One region of the Pantoea sp. BRR-3P genome, then DNA from elsewhere that is predicted to be linked to it. Evidence: predicted binding sites of a transcription regulator. Region 1 holds the regulator's gene; the other holds the start of a gene.

Evidence for each region. Region 1 encodes sigma-54, which starts transcription at its own class of promoters, with help from an activator protein. Its sites were predicted from a motif close to GTTGGCACANNTTTCGCTNT; they were not measured.
Region 2: the regulator sigma-54 is predicted to act here: its motif matches at 2,520-2,539, upstream of glnA (glutamate--ammonia ligase).

The regions. Positions count from the first base shown of each region.
Region 1 is NZ_CP155066.1:3,545,217-3,550,989, forward strand. It holds gene lptA (lipopolysaccharide ABC transporter substrate-binding protein LptA) at 1-426, shown strand, start outside; gene lptB (LPS export ABC transporter ATP-binding protein) at 432-1,157, shown strand; gene rpoN (RNA polymerase factor sigma-54) at 1,206-2,645, shown strand; gene hpf (ribosome hibernation promoting factor) at 2,667-2,954, shown strand; gene ptsN (PTS IIA-like nitrogen regulatory protein PtsN) at 3,114-3,596, shown strand; gene rapZ (RNase adapter RapZ) at 3,649-4,503, shown strand; gene npr (PTS phosphocarrier protein NPr) at 4,500-4,772, shown strand; gene mtgA (monofunctional biosynthetic peptidoglycan transglycosylase) at 4,777-5,499, opposite strand.
Region 2 is NZ_CP155066.1:4,094,343-4,100,115, reverse strand. It holds gene yihX (glucose-1-phosphatase) at 1-243, opposite strand, end outside; gene typA (ribosome-dependent GTPase TypA) at 427-2,247, opposite strand; gene glnA (glutamate--ammonia ligase) at 2,687-4,096, shown strand; gene glnL (nitrogen regulation protein NR(II)) at 4,357-5,406, shown strand; gene glnG (nitrogen regulation protein NR(I)) at 5,414-5,773, shown strand, end outside.

The DNA of each region.
Region 1 (5,773 bases):
GCGCTGGACCTGCAAGGCAACGTCGCGACCTTTACCGGCAACGTGATTGTTACCCAGGGTTCGATCAAGATTACCGCCGATAAAGTCGTGGTCACACGTCCTGGCGGCGACAGCAAGAAAACCATCGTTGATGCCTATGGTAATCCTGCCACCTTTTACCAAATGCAGGACAGCGGCAAGCCGGTTCAGGGCCATGCCAGTAAACTGCACTACGAATTGGCGAACGACTTTGTTGAGCTGACGGGCAATGCCTTTATTCAGCAGCAGGACAGCAATATTAAAGGCGATCGTATCACTTACCTGGTGAAAGAGCAGAAAATGCAGGCATTTAGCCAGGGTGAAAGTAAGCGTGTGACCACCGTTCTGGTACCGTCGCAGCTGCAGGATAAAAACGGCTCGTCCGCGAGCCCTAAAAAGAGTAACTGATTGCTATGGCCACACTGATCGCTGAAAACCTGGCGAAAGCCTACAAAGGCCGCCGCGTGGTGGAAGATGTTAGTCTGCAGGTAAAATCCGGCGAGATTGTCGGCCTGCTGGGCCCAAATGGTGCCGGTAAAACCACCACGTTTTACATGGTGGTTGGCATTGTGCCGCGCGATGCCGGCCGCATCGTGATTGATGATGAAGACATCAGCATTTTGCCGCTGCATGCACGCGCACGCCGCGGCATCGGCTATTTACCTCAGGAAGCCTCGATTTTCCGCCGCTTGAGCGTGTACGACAATCTGATGGCGGTGCTGCAGATTCGCGATGATCTGACCGAAGAGCAGCGCCAGGATCGTGCTAACGAACTGATGGAAGAGTTCCACATCGCGCATCTGCGTGACAGCATGGGCCAGGCGTTATCGGGCGGTGAGCGCCGTCGTGTGGAGATTGCGCGCGCGCTGGCGGCTAATCCGAAGTTTATCCTGCTGGATGAGCCTTTTGCCGGCGTTGACCCCATCTCCGTTATCGATATCAAGAAAATCATTGAGCATTTGCGTGACAGCGGCCTTGGCGTGCTGATTACCGACCACAACGTGCGTGAAACCCTCGCGGTGTGTGAACGCGCTTATATTGTTAGCCAGGGGCATTTGATTGCCCATGGCACACCTGATGAAATTCTTGTAGATGAGCAGGTTAAGCGTGTTTATTTGGGCGAAGAGTTCAGACTCTGATAAGGTGTCGTAACACCCTACGTTTGCTTAGGAAATTCTAACCGAATTATGAAGCAAGGTTTGCAACTCAGGCTCAGCCAACAGCTGGCGATGACACCACAGTTGCAGCAAGCTATCCGCTTGCTGCAACTCTCTACGCTTGAACTCCAGCAAGAACTCCAACTGGCGCTGGAAAGCAATCCGCTGCTTGAACAAACCGATCTGCATGAAGAAGTCGATGCGCGCGAATTTCAGGATCAGGAAAGTGATTCACTAGATACGCGTGAAGCACTTGAACAGAAAGATATGCCCGAAGAGTTGCCGCTCGATGCCACCTGGGACGAAATCTACACCGCGGGAACCCCTTCAGGCACAGGTACCGACTACCAGGACGATGAGCTGCCGATCTATCAGGGCGAAACCACCCAATCGCTGCAGGATTATCTGATGTGGCAGGTTGAGTTAACGCCTTTTAGCGATACGGACCGCGCGATTGCCACCTCGATTGTCGATGCCATTGACGATACCGGTTATCTCACCGTCACTATACAAGACATTTATGACAGTATTGGTGATGAAGAGTTGACGCTGGAAGAAGTCGAAGCCGTGCTTAAGCGCGTGCAACGTTTCGATCCCGTTGGTGTAGGTGCGCGCGACTTACGTGATTGTCTGTTAGTACAGCTCTCTCAATATTCGTCCGAAACACCTATGCTGGCGGAAGCCCGTTTGATTGTCAGCGAGCATCTCGATCTGTTGGCTAACCATGATTTCCGCAGTCTGATGCGCGTGACGCGTCTCAAAGAAGAGATACTGAAAGACGCGATGCTGCTGATTCAGTCGCTCGATCCGCGTCCGGGTCAATCGATCAACACCAGCGAACCAGAATATGTTATTCCTGATGTTCTGGTGCGCAAAATCAGCAAGCGCTGGACAGTTGAACTCAACTCAGACAGCATGCCGCGCCTGAAAATCAACCAGCAGTATGCTGCGATGGGCGGTGCCGGACGTAACGAAAGCGATAATCAGTTTATCCGCAGTAATTTGCAGGAAGCCAAATGGCTGATTAAGAGCCTCGAGAGCCGTAACGATACGCTGCTCAAAGTGACACGCTGTATCGTTGAGCAACAGCAGGCATTTTTTGAGCAGGGCGAGGAGTATATGCGCCCGATGGTGCTGGCAGATATCGCCCAGGCCGTTGATATGCACGAGTCCACCATTTCACGCGTGACCACGCAGAAATACTTGCACAGTCCGCGCGGCATCTTTGAGTTGAAATATTTTTTCTCCAGCCACGTCAACACCGAGGGCGGCGGCGAAGCCTCCTCCACGGCGATTCGCGCACTGGTGAAAAAATTGATCTCCGCGGAAAATCCCGCAAAACCCTTGAGCGACAGCAAACTGACCTCCATGTTATCTGAACAGGGCATCATGGTAGCGCGACGTACGGTTGCTAAATATCGCGAGTCTTTATCTATACCGCCATCAAACCAGCGCAAACAATTGGTTTGACCGAACGAAGAAGGAAGACCTATGCAGCTAAACTTGACCGGACTTAACGTTGAGATTACCGAACCTCTGCGTGAATTTGTAAATACCAAATTTGCCAAACTGGAACACTATTTTGATCATATCAATCAGGTTTATATTGTTCTAAAAGTAGAGAAGGTGACGCAGGTTGCGGACGCAACACTGCACGTCAACGGCGGAGAGCTGCACGCCACATCGGAAGCGGAAGACATGTACGCGGCCATCGACGGGTTAATCGATAAGCTTTCCCGTCAGCTGACCAAACATAAAGACAAACTGAAAAAACACTAACCTTCACGCTTGCAGAGTGCTGACTGATTCGGCACTTAGAGCAAAATGGGGCGGGTTTAACCGCCCCGTTTTGTCATCTGCGCAAGCGCCAACGGGCGAACCGCAATGCAGTTAATTGCCTGATCCCCGCGGCTATGTGAACTCGCAAGTGAAACGATGATGAACAACGATCTGACACTGGAATTGAGCTCGGTCCTTTCACTGGACTGTACCCGTAGCGGCGTACACTGCCAGAGTAAAAAACGCGCGCTGGAAATTATCAGCGAGCTAGCAGCGAAGCAGCTCAATCTGCCGCACCAGACGCTTTTCGAAGCAATCCTGACCCGCGAACGCATGGGCAGTACCGGCATTGGCAACGGCATTGCTATCCCACACGGCAAGTTGGAAGAAGATACATTGCGCGCCGTAGGGGTGTTTATCAGCCTTGATCAGCCCATCGCTTTCGATGCGGTTGATAACCAGCCGGTTGACCTGCTGTTTGCCCTTCTGGTACCCGCGGACCAGTGTAAAACCCACTTGCACACGCTTTCGCTTGTTGCTAAACGCCTGGCGGACAAAACGGTCTGCCGCCGTTTACGTGCAGCACAGAGCGATGAAGAGCTCTACGCCATTATCACAGAAGCTCAGGAAGCACACTCTTAAGCGTAAAACACTTTTACCGGCCAGTTCGCCGGTTTAAAACGGGAGAAATGTGATGGTGCTGATGATCGTTAGCGGTCGGTCAGGCTCAGGAAAATCGGTTGCGCTCCGTGCTCTTGAAGACATGGGCTTTTACTGTGTCGATAACCTTCCGGTTGTGCTATTGCCGGAGCTGGCGAATACCTTAACCGAACGCAACATCTCTGCTGCGGTCAGCATTGACGTGCGTAATATGCCTGAATCGCCGGAAGTGTTTGAAGCCGCGCTCAACAATCTGCCCGACTCTTTCTCGCCGCAGTTGCTGTTTCTCGATGCCGATCGCAACACATTGATCCGTCGTTATAGCGATACGCGTCGCCTGCATCCGCTTTCCAGCAAAAATTTGTCGCTGGAGTGCGCCATCGATGAAGAGAACGATCTGCTGGAACCCTTGCGTTCACGTGCCGATCTGATTATCGATACGTCTGAGATGTCGGTTCATGAGCTGGCGGAGATGCTGCGTACCCGTCTGCTGGGTAAACGCGAGCGTGAATTAACCATGGTGTTTGAGTCATTTGGCTTCAAACACGGTATTCCGATCGATGCAGATTATGTGTTCGATGTGCGTTTTCTGCCGAACCCGCATTGGGATCCTAAGTTGCGTCCGATGACGGGCCTCGATCGGCCAGTAGCGGCATTCCTCGATCGTCATACTGAAGTGCATAACTTTATCTATCAAACGCGTAGCTATCTGGAATTGTGGCTGCCGATGCTGGAAACCAATAACCGCAGCTATCTTACTGTTGCCATCGGCTGCACCGGCGGCAAGCACCGTTCAGTGTATATTGCTGAACAACTGGCGGATTATTTCCGATCGCGCGGTAAAAATGTGCAGTCTCGCCATCGCACTTTGGAAAAACGCAAATCATGACCGTGAAACAAACCGTTGAGATTCGAAATAAGCTGGGCATGCATGCGCGTCCAGCGATGAAGCTGTTTGAGCTGGTACAAAGCTTTGATGCTGAAGTGCTGTTGCGCAATGAATCAGGTACCGAAGCCGAAGCTAGCAGCGTCATTGCGCTGCTCATGCTCGACTCGGCGAAAGGCGGTCATATCGAAATTGAAGCCAGCGGCCCGCAGGAAGAACAGGCGCTGGCGGCGGTTATCGAACTGTTTGAAGCGGGCTTTGACGAAGACTAAGCTTTTAGTGCAGTTTGTAGCGATTGAGGAAACCTTCGCCGCCCAGCTGCCGCATCTGGCGCATAATCCACTGCTGACGCTGACGCGTGTAGCCAGAAGGCGCATCGGCACGGAAGCGAATCGGATTAGGTAGCACTGCCGCCAGCAGCGCCGCCTCTGACATTGTGAGGCGACTAGCGGGCTTATTAAAGTAGCGCTGCGACGCTTCCTCCACCCCGAATACCCCGTTACCAAATTCTGCAATATTCAGATATACCGTCAGGATGCGGCGCTTCGTCCACACGGTTTCAATTCCCACCGTCAATCCTGCTTCCAGCCCTTTGCGCATCCAACTCCGCCCATCCCATAAGAAGAGATTTTTTGCCGTTTGCTGGGATAAGGTTGAGGCACCGCGCATGCGCTCATTACCCTCGTTATCCAGTACTGACTGAATGGCATCAACATCAAAACCCCAATGCTCAGGAAATTTTTGATCTTCTGATGCGATCACCGCCAGGGCCATCCAGGGAGAAATCTCGTCCATGCTGACCCAGTCTGAGTGCGCCACATAATCAAAATGCCCGGTAAACCAGGCGCCGATTTGTCGCTCTACCATCACTGCAGAAAACGGCACAGGTAAGAACGCAAACAGCAGAATGCCCGCTAACCACATACCCAACCAGGCCAGCAGAACTTTAGCAATCAGTACCTTAATACGTTTTCCCAGCTTCCCTTTACTCTTGCTCATGCAATTTTCTCTTACCTGTTCCCTGTATTAATTAATCACTCAAGTCACGATATCAAACAGCAATGTCTCAACGCTAAATTTTAACCCTATACCCGTTGAGTAACGAGGTTAATTAACGTTCAGCATGCACAATGCTTCTGTATTAGAGCCAAATACATCAAGCACTTCCAGTAAAAAAGGAATCGGTTCCATAAACAGAAATCGATCCAATGCAGTCTCACTGGATACTTAACTGAATGTGATGTCGATCACGCAAAACCTTTCGTAATGCTTA
Region 2 (5,773 bases), 550 kb from region 1:
GACCGCCTGCCAGCCTGCCGTAAATTGCGGGTAGCTCAGGGCGATATCCAGCTGATCGCAAATGCGTGCTGCGAATTCGGAATCGCTGATTTCGCCACGTTCGTGTTTCTCAAAAGCCTCATCCATGCGGAAACGACTTTGCAGCGTTGCCAATGGCACCCGCCCTAAATCGCTCCAGACGCCGAGCACACGATTAAAATCGATATCAACAATCACATTGCCTAAATCAAAAATGTACAGCATGACGCCTCTCCTTTATGTTCCCTGGATCGTTAACTCTAGCGGTAAAAGCGTGAGCTGAACAGGGATGAGGGGCGGGAAATCAGCATTCTGGAAGCGAAGGCAAAGTTCATCAGGCGAGCGTTGCAGCGGGTTGCAGGCATAAAAAAGCCCCGCAGTGCGGGGCTCAATATCAGACTGATTCGCTTAGTCTTTGCTGCCACGAGAAGAACGCTTACGATCGTTCTCGGTCAGGTGACGTTTACGAATACGTACTGACAGCGGAGTCACTTCTACCAGTTCGTCATCATCGATGAACTCGATAGCCTGCTCCAGCGTCATTTTCTGCGGTGGAACCAGAGTGGTTGCTTCGTCAGTACCTGACGCACGCATGTTGGTCAGTTTCTTACCGGTCAGACAGTTTACTGTCAGGTCGTTAGAACGGCTGTGAATACCGATGATCTGGCCTTCATACACTTCCGCACCGTGACCCAGGAACAGCTTACCGCGATCCTGCAGACCGAACAGGGCGAACGCTACCGCTTTACCCTGGCCGTTCGAGATCAGTACGCCGTTCTGACGCTGGCCCACTTCGCCTGGACGCACGTCGTCGTAGTGGCTGAAGGTGGAGTACAGCAGGCCGGTACCTGAAGTCATGGTCATGAATTCGTTACGGAAGCCGATCAGGCCACGGCTTGGGATCATGTAGTCGAGACGTACACGGCCTTTGCCATCTGGATCCATATTTTTCAGATCGCCTTTACGCTCACCCATTGCCTGCATCACAGAACCCTGATGGGTCTCTTCGATGTCGAGGGTGACGTTTTCGAATGGCTCTTGCTTACGGCCTTCATGCTCACGGAAGATAACTTTCGGACGGGATACCGCCAGCTCGAAACCTTCACGACGCATGTTTTCGATCAGCACCGACAAGTGCAGCTCACCACGACCTGAAACACGGAACGCATCAGAATCTTCAGTTTCTTCAACGCGTAGTGCCACGTTGTGTACCAGCTCTTTATTCAGACGCTCCAGGATCTGGCGCGACGTCACGAACTTACCTTCTTTACCGCAGAACGGCGAGGTGTTGACGTTGAAGAACATGGTTACGGTTGGTTCATCGACGCTCAGGGCCGGCAGCGCTTCCACATTCTGCGTGTCGCAGATGGTGTCAGAGATGTTCAGCTCGCCCAAGCCGGTGATAGCGATGATATCGCCCGCTTCCGCCAGGGTGCTTTCGATACGTTCCAGACCCAAATGGCCCAGTACTTTACCGACTTTACCGTTACGGGTTTTGCCTTCGCTATCAATGATAGTGACCTGCTGGTTCGGCTTAACGGTACCGCGCTTGATGCGGCCAATGCCGATCACGCCCAGATAGTTGTTGTAGTCCAGCTGCGAGATCTGCATCTGCAGTGGCGCTTCAACTTCAACCTGAGGTGGAGAAACGTGGTCGACGATCGCCTGATACAGCGGGGTCATGTCGTCAGCCATGTCGGTGTGTTCCAGACCCGCGATACCATTCAACGCCGAAGCGAAGATGATCGGGAAGTCCAGCTGCTCGTCAGTCGCATCCAGGTTAACGAACAGGTCAAATACCTGATCAACAACCCAGTCAGGACGCGCGCCCGGACGGTCAACTTTGTTGATAACCACAATCGGCTTCAAACCATGAGCAAATGCTTTCTTGGTTACGAAGCGGGTTTGCGGCATAGGGCCATCCATCGCATCTACAACCAGCAGCACCGAATCCACCATGGACATGACGCGCTCCACTTCACCACCGAAGTCGGCGTGTCCTGGGGTATCAACGATGTTGATACGGTAATCATTCCATTTGATGGCGGTGTTTTTTGCGAGGATGGTAATCCCACGCTCTTTCTCCAAATCGTTGGAGTCCATTACGCGCTCAGTCGCTTCGGTACGAGCATCAAAAGTACCGGACTGTTGTAGCAGCTTGTCAACCAGGGTGGTCTTACCATGGTCAACGTGCGCGATGATGGCGATGTTACGCAAATTTTCGATCACAGCTTTGCCTCAGGCATTATAGAAATAACGCGGTATTGTACACGGATTAAGCGGAAGACTGAACATGATCACAGATTTCGCCGAAAGTTTCTCGTAGCGCTGGTTTTTAGCACCATTTACGGTGCATTAATCTGCACTGTGGTGGCGTTTTGCACCAATATGGTGCTTATCTTCATCCGTGTTGCACCACAACAATGCAGGAAATCCATCCTGGTGCAGCCTTCGACTCACGAAAGCGCGCATTGTAGCGCCATTTTCGCCATTGTCATAAAGTTGGCACAGAATTCGCTTTATCTATTTCAAGCGATAACGACAGTTATAAAACGGTTGAAAGAGCTTGCCGAGATCTTTGGTTAGGAGTGGTCAGCAGTTGTGGCGCATTCCCGGCAACGAAGTTCTCTCACCATGACGATAATGACCATTTCCAGGAGAGTTGAGTATGTCCGCTGAACACGTTCTCTCGATGATGAACGAGCATGAAGTTAAGTTTGTTGACCTGCGTTTTACCGATACCAAAGGTAAAGAACAGCACGTTACTATCCCTGCTCACCAGGTTAACGCTGACTTCTTCGAAGAAGGCAAAATGTTCGATGGCTCCTCCATCGGTGGCTGGAAAGGCATTAACGAATCAGACATGGTGCTGATGCCGGATGCAACCACTGCAGTGATGGATCCGTTCTTCGAAGACTCGACCCTGATCATCCGTTGCGACATCCTTGAGCCAGGCACACTGCAGGGCTACGATCGTGACCCGCGCTCCATTGCTAAGCGTGCAGAAGAGTTCCTGCGTTCTTCCGGCATCGCGGATACCGTGCTGTTTGGACCAGAGCCAGAGTTCTTCCTGTTCGATGATATCCGTTTCGGTTCTTCTACTTCAGGTTCACACGTTGCTATCGATGATATCGAAGCCGCATGGAACACCGGTAAAGAGTACGAAGGCGGTAACAAAGGTCACCGTCCAGGTCTTAAAGGCGGTTACTTCCCAGTGCCACCGGTTGACTCCGCGCAGGACATCCGTTCTGCCATGTGTCTGACCATGGAGCAAATGGGCCTGGTGGTTGAAGCACATCACCACGAAGTCGCCACTGCTGGTCAGAACGAAGTGGCAACCCGCTTCAACACCATGACCAAAAAAGCGGACGAAATTCAGATCTATAAATACGTGGTTCACAACGTTGCTCACGCGTACGGCAAAACGGCAACCTTCATGCCTAAGCCAATGTTCGGCGATAACGGTTCTGGTATGCACTGCCACATGTCCCTGTCAAAAGGCGGCGTGAACCTGTTCTCTGGCGACAAGTACGGCGGCCTGTCTGAAACCGCTCTGTTCTATATCGGCGGTATCATCAAGCACGCTAAAGCGATCAACGCCCTGGCAAACCCAACCACCAACTCATACAAGCGTCTGGTCCCAGGCTACGAAGCACCGGTTATGCTGGCTTACTCTGCCCGTAACCGTTCTGCTTCTATCCGTATCCCAGTGGTTGCTAGCCCGAAAGCACGCCGTATCGAAGCACGCTTCCCGGATCCAGCGGCTAACCCATACCTGGCCTTCACCGCGCTGCTGATGGCGGGTCTTGATGGTGTTATCAACAAGATCCACCCTGGCGATGCGATGGACAAAAACCTGTATGACCTGCCACCGGAAGAAGAAGCTGAGATTCCAAAAGTTGCAGGTTCTCTGGAAGAAGCACTGAACGCACTGAACGAAGACCGCGAGTTCCTGACCCGTGGCGGCGTGTTCACTGATGACGCCATCGATGCTTACATCGAACTGCGTAAAGCCGATAATGACCGCGTGCGTATGACTCCGCACCCCGTTGAGTTCGAGCTGTACTACAGCGTTTAATCAGCATTAAAGATTCGCGGACTTTGCATCGCCGCAAGGCGGCAATCGAGAGAATCCCGGGGAGCTGAGATAACTCAGTGACTCGGGTTAACGAGTGCAGCCAACGCAGCGGGGTGTAAAAGACGCCGAAGATTTTATATTGCCGTGGAAACTTTAGCCCATCTCCGGATGGGCTTTTTTCTCCGCGTATTCATGGTTCGAAGCACAGATTTCCGTCCTGTAAGGCTATAATGCACTAAATTAGTGCAGAGGAACGCTGTATGGCAACTGGCACGCTGCCCGACGCGGGGCAGATTCTCAACTCCCTAATCAACAGTATTTTGCTGGTCGATAACGATTTAGTTATCCATTACGCCAATCCGGCGGCTCAGCAATTACTGGCGCAAAGCTCACGTAAATTGTTCGGCACGCCATTACCGGAATTAACCGGCTATTTTTCGCTGAATATTGAGGTGATGAGCGAGAGTCTCGGGGCTGGCCAGGGCTTTACCGATAGCGAAGTCACCTTAGTGGTGGATGGCCGCGCGCACATTATGTCGCTGACGGCACAGCGTTTACCGGATGGCTTTATTCTGCTGGAAATGGCGCCGATGGATAATCAACGTCGTCTTAGCCAGGAACAAATTCAACATGCTCAGCAGGTTGCTGCCCGCGACTTAGTCCGCGGTCTGGCGCATGAAATAAAAAACCCGCTGGGGGGATTACGTGGTGCCGCGCAACTGCTTACCCGCGCATTGCCCGATCCTTCGCTGCATGAGTACACGCGCATCATCATTGAGCAAGCCGACCGACTGCGTAATCTGGTCGATCGCCTGTTAGGCCCGCAACAGCCGGGTCTGCATGTGACGCAAAGTATTCATCAGGTGGCGGAGCGCGTGGTGAATCTGGTGTCGATGGAGCTGCCGGATAATGTTTCGCTGGTACGTGATTACGACCCAAGCCTGCCGGAACTGCCGCACGATCCCGACCAGATTGAACAGGTGCTGTTAAACGTGGTGCGCAATGCGCTGCAAGCCTTAGGTGATGAAGGTGGCACCATCGTGATTCGCACGCGTACCGCCTTCCAGCTCACGCTGCACGGCACGCGTTATCGTCTGGTCGCACGCATTGATATTGAAGATGATGGCCCAGGCATTCCGGCCCAGCTACAAGATACGCTGTTCTATCCGATGGTGAGCGGACGCGAAGGTGGCACCGGCTTAGGTCTCTCCATCGCCCGTAGCCTGATCGATCAGCATTCAGGAAAAATAGAATTTAACAGTTGGCCAGGTCACACCGAATTCTCGGTTTACCTGCCTATTCGCCAGTGAGGTTTGTATGCAACGAGGGATAGTCTGGATCGTCGATGACGATAGCTCCATCCGCTGGGTGCTTGAACGAGCGCTCACTGGAGCCGGTTTGAGCTGTGCAACCTTTGACAGCGCTAACGAGGTATTGGACGCGCTCGCAAGCAAAACCCCAGACGTATTATTGTCAGATATTCGTATGCCTGGCATGGATGGTCTTGCGCTGCTGAAACAGATTAAACAGCGCCATCCGATGCTGCCGGTCATCATTATGACCGCGCACTCCGATCTGGACGCGGCGGTTAGCGCTTATCAGCAAGGGGCGTTTGATTACCTGCCAAAGCCGTTTGATATTGATGAAGCGGTGGCGTTGGTTGAACGCGCGATTAGC